Regions from separate parts of the Streptomyces sp. NPDC051738 genome, predicted to be linked through region 2. Evidence: riboswitches for the same ligand, from Rfam matches in the RefSeq annotation. Region 2 holds a riboswitch; each other region holds the start of a gene.
The links. A riboswitch is a leader RNA that binds a small molecule or an ion and turns the genes downstream of it on or off. The one in region 2 is predicted to bind cobalamin.

Region 1 (4,205 bases), on a different contig from region 2:
GTCCGACTCCAGCGAGCCGTGCCAGTGCGTGCCCCAGGTCTGCCCGACCCGGCAGCCGTCGAGGCTGTGTCCTTTGTCATCAGAGATGAACGCTTCCCCGCCTTCTACATCCGCGACCCCGTGATGGATCTCGTACCCCTCGACGGGCTCCCCGAGGGCCTCGCCGACCGGCCGCGTGAGGGTCTTCTCGCGGGCGAACCGGACGCGGACGGGCAGGACACCGAGCCCTTCGACATGCCCGCGTCGGCTCTCGACCTCGTCCTCGATGTGCTCGCCGAGGATCTGGAAGCCACCGCAGACGCCGAGGACGGGCCGCCCTTCGGCGACCCTGCGCCGGATGGCCTCCGCGAGCCCGCGCTCCCGCAGCCACTCCAGGGCGCGGACGGTCCCCCGGGTGCCGGGGACCACCACGAGATCCGCGTCGGCCAGCTCCTCCGGCCGGTCCACGAACCGCACGACGACGCCGGGTTCGGCGGCGAGCGCGTCGACGTCGGTGAAGTTGGACATCAGGGGGATCGCGCAGACGGCGACCCGCAGTACGTCCTCGCCGACGGGCGGGGCGACGTTCGACTCCCGGACCGTCCCGCGCAGGGAGACCCGCAGCCCGTCCTCCTCGTCGATGCCGAGGCCGTGCCGGAAGGGCAGGACGCCGTAGGTATGCCGCCCGGTGAGGCCGTGGAGCATGTCGAGGCCGGGCTCCAGGAGGCTGACGTCCCCGCGGAACTTGTTGACCAGGAACCCGGCGACCAGCTCCTGGTCCTCGGGCGAGAGGAGCGCCACGGTCCCGAAGAAGGAGGCGAAGACGCCCCCGCGGTCGATGTCACCCACGACGAGCACGGGAAGCCGGGCATTGCGGGCGATCCCCATGTTCACGATGTCGGTGCGCCGCAGATTGATCTCGGCCGGACTGCCGGCCCCCTCACAGATCACCGCGTCATACGTCTCCCGCAGCTCGGCGAGACAGTCGAGCACGGTCCCGAGCAGCTTCTGCTGCCGCCCGCCGTGATACCCGCGCGCACTGAGCTCACCGATCGGCTTCCCGAGCAGCACGACCTGACTGCTCTGCTCGCCACCGGGCTTGAGCAGCACGGGATTCATCAGCGCGGTCGGCTCGACGCGACAGGCCTGCGCCTGCATGGCCTGAGCCCGCCCGATCTCGGCGCCTTCCCTCGTCACGAACGAATTCAGCGACATGTTCTGCGCCTTGAACGGCGCGACCTTGACGCCCTGCCGCACCAGCCACCGGCAGATCCCGGCGGTGACGACGCTCTTGCCGGCGTCGGAGGTCGTGCCGGCGACGAGAAGCCCACCGCCCGTCATGACGTACTTCCCTTCACGATGCTGCGCGCGGCGACACAGACGCCGAGCGCCAGCCAACTGACGCGCTTCGACAGCCGTACGGCCCGCTCGATGTCATGGACGGCGACGGTCCGCCCCGCCCCGTTGAGCACGGGCCGGTGCTCGACCCGCCCGCCGTAGGACAGGGTCCCGCCCAGCCGTACGCCCAGCGCCCCCGCGAACGAGGCCTCCACGGGCCCGGCGTTGGGGCTCGGATGCTTGGTGGCGTCGGCACGCCAGGCCCGTACCGCCCCTCGGGGCTCGCCCCCGGCGACCGTCGCGAGGACGGCGGTCAGCCGCGCACCCGACCACCCGGCCACATCGTCGAGCCGAGCCGAAGCCCATCCGTACCGCCGATAACGGGGCGACTTGTGCCCCACCATGGCGTCCAGCGTGTTGACGGCCCGGAACCCGAGCAGCCCCGCCACCCCGCCGACGGCACCCCACACGAGCGCCCCCACCACGGCGTCGGAGGTGTTCTCGGCGACGGACTCGACGACGGCCCGCGCGATCCCGTCGGCGTCGAGCGCCTGCGGATCCCGTCCGCACAGATGCGGCAGCCGGTCCCGGGCGCCCTCGATGTCCCCCGCCTCCAGGGCACGCCCGATGACCCGGGCCTCACGCGCGAGCGAGGTCCCGCCGACAACGGCCCAGGTGGCGGCGGCGGTCAGCGCGACGGAAGCGGTACGGGACGGACGTACGGCCCGCTGCGCCACGGCACCGAGCGCCACGGCACCGCCCGCACAGATGGCGGTGTGCAGCGCGCCCCACCCCCGGTGGTCCCGCCACAACACCTTCTCCACGGCCCCGGCGGCCCGACCGAACGCGGCGACCGGATGCCCGCGACGCGGATCGCCGAGCAGCAGATCACCGAGAAGTCCGGCGGCGGCGCCGTACGCGAAGACGCGGTCGGCACGCATCGGGGTCAGCCGACCGTCGGTTCAGACAAGGGTCTGACGCTGCAAGTCGATCGGCAGGCGAGCATGGCGTTATGTCCTCACTCAGGGTGTCCACGCCCTGGTTCGACGAGACCGACGGCGAGAGTTCCTGGCTCCCGGGGCTATCTACCCCGGTGACAGTGGCGGGACCGCGCCGGATTCACACCGGACTTCCTCTTCTGCCGCCGTATATGGCTCGGGCAGTCCACCACGGGGTTGGAAAGGGCGTCAACTTGCCGTTGACCTGCGGTGGGGGAGTGTGCGAAGGCCCACACAGACGCGAGGTGCGAGACGGCGATCCGTCCCGCACCTCGGGTGTTCTCGTGCGCTGTCGCGTCAGGCCACGATCAGATAGATCCCGTACGCCACGGCCGCCGCGCAGGCCGCGAAGCAGGCGTACGCGCCGGTGACCGCAAGCGCGGCCGACCCGCCCTGAGCCGTGGCCTTCTCTTGGCGGGACAGGCCCGCGATGCCGAGGGTGAACAGGCCCACGAGGGCCACCGTGACCACGAGGCTGACGCCGAAGACGGAGCCGAGGGCCGCCCAGTCGATCTTCATGCTTCTACTTCCTTGGGTAACTGAGGAGGAGTGACCGGGAGGAGGTCAGACGGAGGCCTTCGACGGCGCCGGCTCGGTGGCCGGGGCCGGCACGGTGGCCGACAGGTCCTCGGTCGCCGTGCCTGCCGGGGGCGGGGTCACGGCGGCGATGGCGGTGGTGACCACGCCGGCCGGCTCGTCGGTCTCGTTGACGTTCGTGTGGTCGACGACCTCGCGGCGGGAGATCTTCCAGATGGCGGCGCTGGAGGTGATCAGGAAGATCGCGACGAGGGCGGTGCCCCAGGAGCCGAAGCCGGTCACGTACTCCGCGAGCGCGCCGACCAGGGCGGCGGCCGGGAGCGTGAGGCCCCAGGCGACGAACATGCGGGTGGCCGTCGACCAGCGGACCACGCCGCCCTTGCGGCCGAGGCCCGCGCCCATCACCGCGCCGGAGACGGAGTGCGTGGTGGAGAGGGAGAAGCCGAGGTGGGAGGAGGCCAGGATGACCGTCGCGGCGCTGGTCTGGGCGGCGAAGCCCTGCTGCGGCTGAAGGTCGGTCAGGCCCTTGCCCATCGTGCGGATGATGCGCCAGCCGCCGAGGTAGGTGCCGAGCGCGATGGCCAGGCCCGCGGAGAGGATGACCCACATGGGCGGGTCGGAGTCGGGGGCGACGGCGCCGCCGGCGACCAGGGCGAGGGTGATGATGCCCATCGTCTTCTGCGCGTCGTTGGTGCCGTGGGCGAGGGAGACCAGGCCGGCGGAGGCGATCTGGCCCGCGCGGTAGCCCTTCGCGGAGGCCTGGCCGTCGGCCTTCTTGCCGAGGGAGTACGTCAGGCGCGTGGCGAGGAGCGCGGCGATGCCCGCGACCAGCGGAGCGGCGATCGCCGGGATCAGCACCTTGGTGACGAGCGCGTCGCCGTGGACCGCGCCGATGCCGGCCGAGGCGATGGTGGCGCCGATCAGGCCGCCCATCAGGGCGTGCGAGGAGCTGGACGGCAGTCCGACCAGCCAGGTCAGCAGGTTCCAGAGGATCGCGCCGACCAGCGCGGCGAATATGACTTCGGGACGGATGCCGGTCTCGTCGACGAGACCTTTGGAGATCGTGTTGGCGACCTCCACGGAGAGGAAGGCGCCGACAAGGTTCAGCACGGCGGACATGGCCACCGCGACCTTGGGCTTGAGCGCACCGGTCGAGATGGTGGTGGCCATCGCGTTGGCGGTGTCGTGGAAACCGTTCGTGAAATCGAACGCGAGTGCGGTCACGACCACAATCGCGAGGATCAGCGAGAAGTTTTCCATTTACCCAGGCAATCGTTCGAGGTCATTGGCTGGACGAACGTAGGTAACCTGAGTGAACGAAAGGTGAACTGAGGGGGGCCGCACGGTGTCTGT
Region 2 (4,205 bases):
GGCCACGCTGCGGGATCTCCCACGCCGTGCGGTACAGGGCCCGTACGTCCGCGGGGATCCAGGCGAAGTCCTGCACCGACCCGTTGGATTCGCGCAGCGCCTCACGGGTGCGGGCGTCCCACACGCCGAGCTTCTTCAACTCCGCCACCAGGTACGAGTTGACCTGGAGGAACTCGCCGGAGAGCGTCTCGCGCTTGAACAGGTTGGAGACCTGCGGCTCGATGCACTCGTAGACACCGGCGATCGACGCGATGGTGGCGGTGGGCGCGATGGCCAGCAGCAGGGAGTTGCGCATGCCGGTCGTGGCGATACGGCTCCGCAGCGCGGCCCAGCGCTCCGGCCAGGTCAGCTCGACGCCGTAGTGGTCGGGGTGCAGGACACCCTTGGCGGTACGGGTCTTCTCCCAGGCCGGCAGCGGGCCGCTCCGCTCGGCGAGGTCGGTGGAGGCCTCGTACGCGGCGAGCATGATGCGCTCGGCGATACGCGTGGAGAGCGCCTTGGCCTCGGGCGAGTCGAAGGGGAGGCGGAGTTTGAAAAAGACGTCCTGGAGGCCCATCGCACCCAGGCCCACCGGCCGCCACTTGGCGTTCGACCGGCCAGCCTGCTCGGTCGGGTAGAAGTTGATGTCGACGACGCGGTCCAGGAAGGTGACCGCGGTGCGGACGGTGTCGTCGAGCCGCTCCCAGTCGATGTCCCGACGGACCAGGTCCACGAAGGCACCCAGGTTCACGGACCCCAGGTTGCAGACCGCCGTCTCCCCGTCGTCCGTGACCTCCAGGATCTCCGTGCAGAGGTTGGAGGAGTGGACGACATGGCCCGGCAGGGCCGTCTGGTTGGCGGTGCGGTTGGCGGCGTCCTTGAAGGTCATCCAGCCGTTGCCGGTCTGCGCGAGGGTGCGCATCATGCGGCCGTACAGGTCACGGGCGGGGATGGTCTTCTTGGCGAGCCCGGCGGCCTCGGCCTTCCGGTACGCCGCCTCGAACTCGTCGCCCCACAGGTCGACCAGCTCGGGCACGTCCGACGGGGAGAAGAGGCTCCACGGCTCGTCGGCGTTGACCCGGCGCATGAACTCGTCCGGGATCCAGTGCGCGAGGTTCAGGTTGTGCGTACGGCGGGCGTCCTCCCCGGTGTTGTCGCGCAGCTCCAGGAACTCCTCGATGTCGGAGTGCCAGGTCTCCAGGTAGACCGCGGCCGCACCCTTGCGCCGGCCGCCCTGGTTCACCGCGGCGACGGAGGCGTCGAGGGTCTTCAGGAACGGGACGATGCCGTTGGAGTGGCCGTTGGTGCCGCGGATCAGCGAACCCCGGGAGCGGATACGGGAGTACGACAGGCCGATGCCGCCGGCGTGCTTCGAGAGACGGGCGACCTGGTGGTAGCGGTCGTAGATGGAGTCCAGCTCGTCGAGCGGGGAGTCGAGGAGGTAGCAGGACGACATCTGAGGGTGCCGGGTGCCGGAGTTGAAGAGCGTGGGGGAGGAGGGGAGGTAGTCGAGGCGGCTCATGAGCCCGTAGAGCGCGGCGACTTCGTCCAGTGCGCGGGCGGTGTCGTCCTCGGCGAGACCGGCGGCGACGCGCAGCATGAAGTGCTGGGGCGTCTCGATGACCTTGCGGGTGATGGGGTGCCGGAGCAGGTACCGGCTGTGCAGGGTGCGCAGACCGAAGTAGCCGAAGCGGTCGTCGGCGCCGGTGTCGACCAGGGCGTCCAGGCGGGCCGCGTGGATCCGCGCGAACTCGGCGGTCCGGTCGGCGACGAGGCCCTCGCGGTGTCCGACCGCGACCGACTCCGTGAAGGACGTAACGCCCTGCGAGGCGGCCTCCGCGGCGATGGAGATGGTCAGCAACCGGGCGGCGAGCCTCGAGTAGGCGGGGTCCTCGGAGATGAGACCGGCCGCCGCCTCGGTGGCCAGCTCGCGCAGCTCCGCCTCGTCGGCACGGGCGGACCGGCCGCGCAGCGCGGCGGCGGCGACCCGGCCGGCGTCGGCGTCGGGGAGGTCGGCGGTCAGCTCGGTGAGGGTCCGCAGCAAGGCGGTTCCGGGAGCGTCCTCGTCGATGGCGACGGTCGGGACGGCTGAGGCCGGGTCTGCTGGCGCGATGGTCACGTGGGGGCTCTCCCTCGCTCGGCACGGGGGCCTCGGCGAGGGCAGGGGGCAGCACACGAGCGCACGGGGGCGTCGCGTCCACCGGCCCATTCCGCGAGGCCCGGACGTCAGGGCGCACCGGCCGGGTGGCCGGGCGCGCTGTCGGCAGGTCCTCGGACTGACTCCTGCGCACGTCGTGCCCCGGGAACCGTGTTCTGGGAACAGACATGCACAAGTACACCGTTGCGGGACAGTTCCGGATTCGCACCGGATTCCCCTGCGGCGACAGCGAAGATGAGCATACATCTTGTGCTCACCCGCCACGCCACCCCCAGATGTTGTGTCGCGGCGGTTTCACAGTGTCAACTCATAGGTGAGGAGAGTGATGTCGGCGAGCTGCGGGACGGGATTCCAGTCTCGATCGGGTGTGCGGGCGAAGCCCGGGCGTTCGTAGATGCGGTGGGCGCTGTGCATGGTGCGCTGGGAGGACAGGACGATGCGTGTGTACGACAGCGGGCCGCCGTTGGTGTTGCTCTTCGGCGGCCCGCTGCGGGTTGTGGTGGGCTGGTCGCGCCCACGCGGCGGAGCCGCATATCGACACAGACCCGCGCCCCTGACGGGCGCGTCAGTGACCGGCGCCCACCTTGGAGAGCTCCGTCTTCACTCCCGGATCTCCCGCATCCGCCGTGTAGTCCTCCGGCCTCGTCTCGTCGATGCCCTCGGGGGCCTTCGCCGCCTTCAGGACGAAGGTGAGGACGACCGTCACGACCACGTTCAGGACGAACGCGGTGAGGCCGATGTAGCCGATCTCGCCGATGCCCGGGATCTCCTTCGCCGAGCCGCCGAAGTGCTTCTGGGTCGGGGAGGCGACGCCGTACGCGGCGACCGTGCCGTAGATCATGCCGACCGCCCAGCCGGCCAGCAGGGCCCACCGGTGGAACCAGCGGGTGAACAGGCCGCCGACCAGGGCCGGGAAGGTCTGCAGGATCCAGATGCCGCCCAGGAGCTGGAAGTTGATCGCGACCGTCTTGTCCATCGTGAGGACGAAGGCCAGGGCGCCCACCTTCACCAGCAGGGAGACGAGCTTGGAGACCTTGGTCTCCTGTGCGGGCGTCGCGTCCGGCTTGATGAAGTCCTTGTAGATGTTGCGGGTGAAGAGATTCGCAGCCGCGATCGACATGATCGCCGCCGGCACCAGCGCGCCGATGCCGATCGCCGCGAAGGCCACGCCCGCGAACCAGTCCGGGAACATCGTCTCGAACAACTGCGGGATCGCCAGCTGGCCGTTCTGCACCTTGATGCCGGCCGCGATGGCCATGAAGCCCAGCAGCGCCAGCAGGCCCAGCATCAGGGAGTACAGCGGCAGGATCGTGGTGTTGCGGCGGATCACCTCACGGCTGCGCGAGGACAGCGTCGCGGTGATCGAGTGCGGGTACATGAAGAGCGCGAGCGCGGAGCCCAGCGCCAGCGTGGCGTACGTCCACTGCCCCGCCTCGGCCGGCACCAGCGATCCGCGTGGCGCGCCCGTCGCCGGGTTGGTCTGGCTGTACGCCTCGCCCGCCTTGGCGAAGATCTCGTCGAAGCCGCCGAGCTTGATCGGGATGTAGATGATCGCCACCGCGATGACGATGTAGATCAGCGTGTCCTTCACGAACGCGATCAGCGCGGGGGCCCGGAGGCCGGACGAATAGGTGTACGCCGCCAGCACGCCGAAGGCGATCAGCAGCGGCAGGTCCTTGATGAACCAGTTCGTGTCCTCGCCGCCGCCGACGCCCATCACGTCCAGCACGGCCTGGATGCCGACGAGCTGGAGCGCGATGTACGGCATCGTCGCCAGGATGCCGGTGACGGCCACCGCCAGCGACAGCCCCTTCGAGCCGAAGCGGCCGCGCACGAAGTCCGAGGTCGTCACATAGCCGTGCTTGTGGGAGACCGACCACAGGCGGGGCAGGAACGTGAAGATCAGGGGGTAGACGAGGATCGTGTACGGCACCGCGAAGAAGCCGGCCGCGCCCGCCGCGTAGATCGCCGCGGGTACGGCGACGAAGGTGTACGCCGTGTACAGGTCGCCGCCGAGCAGGAACCAGGTGACCCAGGTGCCGAACGACCGGCCGCCCAGGCCCCATTC
Region 3 (4,205 bases), on a different contig from region 2:
TGCGGGCAGCGGCGACCAGGTGCTCCAGCGAGGCGCGGGTCTCCGGCCAGCCGCGGGTCTTCAGACCGCAGTCGGGGTTGACCCACAGCCGTTCGGCGGGGATGGCCTTCAGCCCGGTGCGCAGGAGTTCCGCCGCCTCCCGCGTGCTCGGCACCCGCGGCGAGTGGATGTCGTAGACACCCGGCCCCGCCTCACGCGGGTAGCCGTGCGCGGCCAGCTCCCGGGCGACCTGCATGTGCGAGCGGGCGGCCTCCAGGCTGATGACGTCGGCGTCGAGGTCGTCGATGGCCTGGACGATGTCGCCGAACTCGGCGTAGCACATGTGGGTGTGGATCTGGGTGTCCGGCCGCACTCCGCTCGTGCTGAGCCGGAACGCCTCCGTCGCCCACGCCAGATAGGCGCCGCGGTCGGCGGCACGCAGCGGGAGCGTCTCGCGCAGCGCGGGCTCGTCGACCTGGATGACCGAGGTCCCGGCCGCCTCAAGGTCGTTCACCTCGTCGCGCAGGGCCAGGGCGACCTGGCGGGCCGTCTCGCCGAGCGGCTGGTCGTCGCGGACGAAGGACCAGGCCAGCATGGTGACCGGTCCGGTGAGCATGCCCTTGACCGGGCGGGAGGTGAGGGACTGGGCGTACGACGTCCAGCGCACCGTCATCGGATCGGGACGGGAGATGTCGCCGGCCAGGATCGGCGGGCGGACGTAGCGGGTGCCGTAGGACTGCACCCAGCCGTGCTGGGTGGCGAGGTAGCCGGTGAGCCGCTCGGCGAAGTACTGGACCATGTCGTTGCGTTCGGGCTCGCCGTGCACCAGGACGTCGATGCCGGTCGTCTCCTGGAAGGAGACGACCTCCTGGATCTCCGCCTTGATCCGCTCCTCGTAGCCGGCGGTGTCGATGCGGCCCGCGCGGAGGTCGGCGCGTGCGGTGCGCAGTTCGCCGGTCTGCGGGAAGGAGCCGATGGTCGTGGTCGGCAGCAACGGCAGGCCGAGGTGGGCGCGTTGGGCGGCGGCCCGTTCGACGTACGGCTGGGAGCGGCGGGCGTCCGCGTCCGCGACGGCCGCCGCACGGGACCGGACGGCCGGGTCGTGCGTGATCGGGGAACCGGCGCGGGAGGCCAGGTCGGCGCGGTTGGCGGCGAGTTCGGCGGTGATGGTGTCGGTGCCCTGGGCGAGGCCCCGGGCGAGGGTGACGATCTCGGCGGTCTTCTGCTTCGCGAAGGCCAGCCAGCGCAGGATCTGCGGTGCGATGTTGCGCTCCGCCGCCGCGTCCAGCGGCACGTGCAGCAGCGAGCAGGAGGCCGACACGTCGACCCGGTCGGCGAGGCCCAGCAGGGTGCCCAGGGTGGCGAGGGACTTCGACAGGTCGTTGACCCAGACGTTGCGGCCGTTGACGACACCGGCGACCAGGCGCTTGCCGGGCAGCCCTCCCACGGCGGCGAGCGCGTCCAGGTTGGCGGCGGCGGCCTGAGTGAAGTCCAGCGCGAGCCCCTCGACCGGCGCCTTGGCCAGCACCGGCAGGGCGTCGCCGAGCCGGTCGAAGTACGAGGCGACCAGCAGCTTCGGCCGGTCGGTGAGGGCGCCGAGGTCGCGGTAGGCCCGCTCGGCGGCGTTCAGTTCGGCCGGGGTGCGGTCCTGGACCAGGGCGGGCTCGTCCAGCTGGACCCACTCGGCGCCGGCCGCGCGCAGGTCGGCGAGGACCTCGGCGTACACCGGCAGCAGCCGGTCCAGGAGGGTGAGCGGCTCGAAGTCCGCGGCGACCCCGGGCGCGGACTTGGCGAGCAGGAGGTAGGTGACCGGTCCGACCAGGACGGGCCGCGCGGTCAGGCCCAGCGCCAGGACCTCCTTCAGCTCGGCGACCTGCTTCGTCGAGTCGGCCGTGAAGACCGTGTCCGGGCCCAACTCCGGGACGAGATAGTGGTAGTTCGTGTCGAACCACTTGGTCATTTCCAGCGGCGCGATGTCCTGCGTGCCGCGCGCCATGGCGAAGTAGCCGTCCAGGGCGTCGGCCTCGACGGCGGCGCGGTGCCGGGCGGGGACGGCGCCGACCATGACGGTGGTGTCCAGGACCTGGTCGTAGTACGAGAAGTCGCCGGTCGGCACCTCGTGGATGCCGGCCTCGACGAGCTGCCGCCAGTTCGATGCGCGCAGGTCGGCGGCGGTGGAGCGGAGGGCGTCGGCGTCGACCCGGCCCTTCCAGTAGCCCTCGATCGCCTTCTTCAGCTCCCGGTTCGGGCCCTGACGGGGGTAGCCGTACACGGTGGCGCGTGCTGCCGCGGCTGCGGACTTGGTGGTCACGGAGATCTCCTTCGCGAGATGAATCCCTGAGATCCCGGGGACGGGACGAGAGCGCGAAGGGGCGACGGACCGGACGGCAGCGGCCGTATGGCCGTCCGTTCGGTCGTGTACGCCGACCCGCCCTCGAGGTCACCGGGATGTCCGCGCACGAGTGGTTCGCGCGCGGGCAGTTGGCAGGTCTTCGGACTCGCGGGCACGCCCTCCTGACCGGAGGACACCTACTGGCCGTCGCTTCCCGGGCCCTGTACGTCGGGCCCAGTGCGTATGACGGCGGTCGTTCCCGCTCACCGCTGCGGGGCAGTCCCGGATTCCCACCGGGTTCCCTCTTGCGACGCATCCCGCCTGGAGGACGGGGCGAACCAGCTGCACGGATCAGCCTACCCGGCCGTACACATGGAACCCCCGGCCGCTCTTACGGCCCAGCAGCCCCGCCTCCACCATCCGCTGGAGCAGCGGGGGAGGAGCGTAGAGGGGTTCCTTGAACTCGTCGTAGAGCGACTCGGCGATCGAGGCGACGGTGTCGAGACCGATCAGATCCGCGAGCTTCAGCGGGCCCATGGGGTGGGCGCAGCCCAGTTCCATGCCGGTGTCGATGTCGGCGGCGATGGCGAAGCCGGACTCCGCCATCCGGATCGCGGACAGCAGGTAGGGGACGAGCAGCGCGTTGACGACGAAGCCCGCCCGGTCCTGGGAACGGATCACGGTTCTGCCGAGCGTGCGGGCGGCGAAGCCCTCGACCGTGGCGATCGTCGCGGCCGAGGTGTGCAGGGAGGTCACGACCTCCACCAGCGGCAGGACGGGCACCGGGTTGAAGAAGTGCAGGCCCACGACCCGGTCCGCGCGGCCGGTCGCCCTGCCGAGCCGCATGACCGGCAGGGAGGAGGTGTTGGTGGCCAGCACGGCCGCCGGATCCTCGACGATCTTGTCGAGCGCCGTGAACACCTCGATCTTGGCGTCCGGGTTCTCCACGACGGCCTCGACGACGAGCTGCCGGTCGGCCAGATCCTCCAGGTTGCCGGTGAACACCGTCCGCGCGAGCGCGTCCCGCGCGGCGACCTGCTCCAGCTTGCCCCGCCGCACCGCGCGGTCGAGCGACGCCGTCACCCGTTCCCGGGCGGCGCGGGCCGCGACCGCGTCCACCTCGCACACCACGGTGTCGAGCCCGGCCAGCGCGCACACCTCGGCGATCCCGGCCCCCATCTGCCCGCCGCCGACCACACCGACGCGCCCGACGCCCCCGCTCATGCTCCGGCCTCCGTCCGCCGCACGAGGTGACGGCTGTAGGCGTCCGGCGTGAAGAACTCCGGCAACTCGCCTGCCAGCGCGGTCCGTTCGAACAGCGCGCGGATCTCGTCGACCGGCGCCCACGGGTACTCGGCGCCGAGCGCCACGACCTCGTCGTCGAGCAGCCGCAGTACGGTCGCGCGGTCGATCACCCGATGCCGCAGCCACTGCCAGATCTGCACCCGGGCGATCTCGGCGGTGGCCGCGTCCTCCATCAGCCCATACAGCGCGACCGCGCCCTGGCCGCGCAGCCAGGCCGCGAAGTACCGCAGGGCGACCGCGATGTTGACGCGCACGCCCTCCGGAGTGGGCGGCCCACTGATCCGGCGCACCGACAGCAGGTCGGCGGCGCCGACCTCCACGTCGTCGCGCGTACGGTCGATCTGGTGCGGCCGTGCGCCGAGGACACCGTCGAACACGTCACGGCAGACGGACACCAGGCCCGGGTGGGCAACCCACGACCCGTCGAAGCCGTCCTCCGCCTCCCGCTCCTTGTCCAGGCGCACCTTGGCGAGCGCCGCCTCGTTCGCGGCCGTGTCCCTGCCGGGCACGTGGGCGGCCATGCCGCCGATGGCGTGGGCGCCCCGCTTGTGGCAGGTGCGCACGAGGAGCTCGGTGTACGCCCGCATGA
Region 4 (4,205 bases), on a different contig from region 2:
GTCACCAGGGCGACGTCCACGACGGGTGCCGGCACCCCGGCCCTGACCAGGCGGGGCAGCAGGTCGGACATCGGGGTGGTGAAGGCGAACAGCAGCACCCCGAGAGACGCGGCCGAGGTGCGCAGCATCAGCTCCCCGGCGCGCAGCCCACCGTCGTCGGCGAGGGACACGAACCCCTCGGGCCCGCCGACCTGGACGAGCAGCGTGAGCGCGCCGGTCACACAGAAGCCCAACGGCACGCGGTACGCACGCCACAGCCGCCGCGCGGGCACGCCCGCCGGTCCCAGCAGGACCGCGAGGGCGGTGACCAGGACCAATGCGGCACCTGGCCACGGCGGCAGCGAGATGGCGAGCACGGTGAGGCCGAGCCCGAGCACGGCCTTGTCCACGGGGTGACGGCGGCGCCAGCGACTGCTGTGCGCCGCCGCGTCGATCGGCAGCACGAGGGATCAGGCCCTTTCGGCCGTGGACTCCTTGGCGGCGCCACCTGCCGTGCCCTCGGTGTCCTGCTGGGCCAGTGCCCGCAGCTCACCCTGCCGCCGTCCCCGGTGCAGGCCGAAGTAGTAGGCGAGGACACCGGCACCGAGCGCCGCCTGGAGGGAGAACAGGGCCGACTCGATCTCACCGGACGGCGGCTCGTACAGCGGCGAGAACCAGGGCTCGTAGTCCGGCTTGATCTCGGTGATCGCCGTCTCCGCCTCACCGTCGGCGCCCGTGAACGGCTCCTCCTTGTGGTCCCCGAGGCCGAGCGCGAGCGGCAGCACGGCGAGAGCGGCCACGACCAGCAGAAGCAGGACGTTGATCTTGGTGTTCTTGCTCATCGGGCCACCGCCTCGGTCTCGGTCGCGGACTGCTTCTTGGTGAGGAGCACGCCCAGCCGGGTCAGTTCGCCCTTGCTGGACTGCACCAGCAGCCGCATCACGAGCACGGTGAGCAGGCCTTCGCTGACCGCGAGGGGGATCTGGGTGACGGCGAAGATGGAGCCGAACTTGCCGAGCGCGCCCAGGAATCCGCTGCTCGGGTCGGGGAAGGCGAGGGCCAGCTGGACGCTGGTGACGCAGTAGGTGGACAGGTCGGCGACGAACGCGCCGAAGAAGACGGCGACCATCAGCGGCACGTCGTAGCGCCGTAGCAGTTTGTAGATCGCGTATCCGGCCCAGGGGCCGACGATCGCCATCGAGAAGACGTTGGCGCCGAGTGTGGTCAGGCCACCGTGGGCGAGCAGCAGTGCCTGGAAGAGCAGGGTGATGGTGCCCAGGACCGCCATGATCGGTGGCCGGAACAGGATGGCGCCCAGGCCGGTGCCGGTGGGGTGCGAGCAGCTGCCGGTCACGGAGGGCAGCTTCAGCGCGGACAGGACGAAGGTGAAGGCCCCGGAGGCGCCGAGGAGCAAGGTGCTCTCGGGGTGCTCCCTGACCTCGCGGGTGAGTGACCGGACTCCGTGGACGACGAAGGGAGCGGACGCGACGCCCCAGGCGACCGCGTGCGCCGGAGGAAGAAAACCCTCGGCTATGTGCATGGCTTGGCAGACCCTCTCCAGCACCTCGTGGATGGTTGACGCGCCTTGGCCGGTCTCCTGGCTGACGGGTAGCACCGCCCGTGCTCCGCCTTCCCGGGTCCCGAAGGACCCAGTGGCTGCCCGTGAGGGCTGGAGCCGGACTTCCCGATTCACAGTGGCGAGGGCCGCACCGGCATCACACCGGATTTCCCGTTCACCAAGGCGTGGTGACAGTAGTGCCCGCACAGGGTGGCTGACAAGCGCGCCTCGGGGGCGTGAAAGTGTCGTTCGCCCGCTCCAAGACGGGCTCAAGCCCGGCCCTCCGACCGCAACTGTATGTGCGCACTGGGTCACCGATGGAGGAAGGTGTGCAAGAAGTTCCGATTGTGGAGATCTGTCCGCCTCTCGGTGCCGAATCAAGAGCATGAGTGGTTCTGGCCACGGGATGGCCAACAAGTCCGTGGAAACGTTGCCTTTCGCTCCGGAGGAAGCCGCAGCCCTATCGAACGGGCACGGCGAACCGGACGTGATCGAGAGAGCCCTCGCCGACGTGCTGGCCGCAGTCGTGCGGACCGAGCGGGTGTCGGTCGACGGAAACTTCTTCACCGACCTGGGCGCCGACTCGCTGGTGATGGCGCACTTCTGCGCACGCGTCAGAAAACGTGCGGACCTGCCGTCGGTGTCGATGAAGGACGTCTATCGGCACCCCACGATCAGGAGCCTGTCGACGGCACTCGCGGAAGCCCCGCCCATGCCCCGGACGCAGCCGTCGGCTGTGGTCCGGGAACCGGAGTCGTCGGCCCCGGCTGCGGTGCCGGCCCGGCCTCCGGCGGGCAGGTGGCAGTACCTCCTGTGCGGCGCGCTGCAGTTCCTGGCCTTCCTGGGGTACACCTACGTCCTCGCCTTCGGCACCGCCCGAGGCTACGAGTGGATCTCCGCCGGATCAGGTGTGCTCGACGTGTACCTGCGGTCGGCCCTGTTCGGCGGTGCGGCCTTCCTGGTCCTGTGTGTCCTTCCCATCCTTGTGAAGTGGACGCTCGTCGGCCGGTGGAAGGCTCAGCAGATCCCGGTCTGGAGCCTCGCGTACGTCCGCTTCTGGATCGTCAAGACGATGGTCCGGTCGGATCCACTGGCGCTGTTCAGTGGCTCGCCGCTCTATCTGCTCTACCTCAGGGCCCTGGGCGCGAAGGTCGGGCCCGGCGCCCTGGTCCTCTCCCGGAGCGTGCCCGTGTGCACGGACCTGCTCACCATCGGCGCCGGCACGGTCATCCGCAAGGACTCGCTCATCGCCTGCTACCGGGCCCACGCCGGAGTGATCCAGACGGGCCCGGTCACCCTCGGCAGGAACGTGCTGGTCAGCGAGGCCACGGTGCTCGACATCGACACGTCGATGGGCGACGGCGCCCAGCTCGGCCATGCCTCCGCTCTGCACCGCGGGCAGGCGGTACCCGACGGCGAGCACTGGCACGGTTCCCCGGCGCAGCCGACCGACGTGGACTACCAGGTGGTGGGCGAGGCCCGCTGCGGTGCGGTGCGCAGGGCGGTCCACAGCGTTCTGCAACTGCTGGTCGCGCTGGTCGTGTACGTGCCGCTCGCGGTCGGCGGCGTGGCCGCGCTGCTCGTCGCGGTCCCGCAGCTCAGCACGGCTCTGGCGCCGGGACCCGCGGTCTTCACCGACGGGATGTACTACGTCGAGGTCCTGGCGATGTCCTTCGTGCTCGTCTTCGGCGCCATTCCCGCCGGTCTCCTCTTCCTGGCCACCGTTCCCCGCCTGCTCGGCCTGACCATCACGCCGGGCAGGACCTACTGCCTGTACGGCTTCCACTTCGGAGTGCACCGGACGATCGCCCTCCTCACCAACTGGAAGGCGCTGAAGCGCCTGTTCGGTGACAGCTCCGCCATCGTCCACTACCTGCGTGGCCTCGGGTACGACCTCTCCCGCGTCCAGCAGACCGGGTCGAACTTCGGCACCGTGATGAAACACGAGACGCCGTATCTGAGCACCGTCGGACGCGGGACGATGGTCGCGGACGGCCTGTCGATCATGAATGCCGACTTCTCCAGTACCGCGTTCCGCGTGTCCCGGGTGTCGATCGGGCCGCGCAACTTCCTCGGGAACAGGATCGCGTACCCCACGCGGGGCAGGACCGGCGACGACTGCCTCCTCGCGACGAAGGTCATGGTGCCGGTCGACGGGGAGGTCCGCGAAGGCGTCGGGCTGCTGGGGTCGCCCAGCTTCGAGATTCCCCGCTCGGTCCTGCGGGACAGCCGGTTCGACCGGCTCAAGAGCCGTGAGCAGCTGCGGCGGGCCCTCCCCGCCAAGAACAGGCACAACGCCGGCACCATGGGGTGGTACCTGCTGACGCGCTGGATCTACGCCTTCGCTCTCGCCCTGCTCGTCTCAGCGGCCGCGGAGCTGTACGGGCCGCTCGGTGTGTCGGGGATCGTGCTGGCCGACCTCCTTGTCGTGCTGTTCACCGTCGTGTACTTCGTGCTGATCGAACGCGTCATCACACTGATCCATCCCCTCAGGCCGATGCTCTGCTCGATCTACACCCCGGGCTTCTGGCGGCATGAGCGCTACTGGAAGGTGCCGTCGGAGACGTACCCGAAGATCTTCAACGGCACCCCGTTCAAGAACGTGATCTGGCGGCTGCTGGGGGTGCGGATCGGCCGCATGGTGTTCGACGACGGCTGCTTCCTGACG

Region 1: another riboswitch for cobalamin. It lies ahead of ACIA8X_RS19805 (cobalamin biosynthesis protein); the one in region 2 lies ahead of ACIA8X_RS11700 (ribonucleoside-diphosphate reductase subunit alpha).
Region 3: another riboswitch for cobalamin. It lies ahead of metE (5-methyltetrahydropteroyltriglutamate--homocysteine S-methyltransferase); the one in region 2 lies ahead of ACIA8X_RS11700 (ribonucleoside-diphosphate reductase subunit alpha).
Region 4: another riboswitch for cobalamin. It lies ahead of ACIA8X_RS09965 (energy-coupling factor ABC transporter permease); the one in region 2 lies ahead of ACIA8X_RS11700 (ribonucleoside-diphosphate reductase subunit alpha).

Annotation. Positions count from the first base shown of each region.
Region 1 is NZ_JBITCM010000007.1:472,507-476,711, forward strand. Features, by position in the region: gene ACIA8X_RS19800 (cobyric acid synthase) at 1-1,320, opposite strand, end outside; gene ACIA8X_RS19805 (cobalamin biosynthesis protein) at 1,317-2,258, opposite strand; cobalamin riboswitch at 2,357-2,497, opposite strand; gene ACIA8X_RS19810 (hypothetical protein) at 2,613-2,834, opposite strand; gene ACIA8X_RS19815 (anion permease) at 2,880-4,112, opposite strand.
Region 2 is NZ_JBITCM010000004.1:226,210-230,414, reverse strand. Features, by position in the region: gene ACIA8X_RS11700 (ribonucleoside-diphosphate reductase subunit alpha) at 1-2,098, opposite strand, end outside; cobalamin riboswitch at 2,224-2,413, opposite strand; partial or broken gene ACIA8X_RS11695 (GNAT family N-acetyltransferase) at 2,432-2,578, opposite strand; gene mctP (monocarboxylate uptake permease MctP) at 2,703-4,205, opposite strand, start outside.
Region 3 is NZ_JBITCM010000017.1:103,165-107,369, reverse strand. Features, by position in the region: gene metE (5-methyltetrahydropteroyltriglutamate--homocysteine S-methyltransferase) at 1-2,290, opposite strand, end outside; cobalamin riboswitch at 2,445-2,669, opposite strand; gene ACIA8X_RS33725 (3-hydroxybutyryl-CoA dehydrogenase) at 2,663-3,535, opposite strand; gene aceB (malate synthase A) at 3,532-4,205, opposite strand, start outside.
Region 4 is NZ_JBITCM010000003.1:464,611-468,815, reverse strand. Features, by position in the region: gene cbiQ (cobalt ECF transporter T component CbiQ) at 1-443, opposite strand, end outside; gene ACIA8X_RS09970 (energy-coupling factor ABC transporter substrate-binding protein) at 450-821, opposite strand; gene ACIA8X_RS09965 (energy-coupling factor ABC transporter permease) at 818-1,519, opposite strand; cobalamin riboswitch at 1,549-1,735, opposite strand; gene ACIA8X_RS09960 (Pls/PosA family non-ribosomal peptide synthetase) at 1,944-4,205, shown strand, end outside.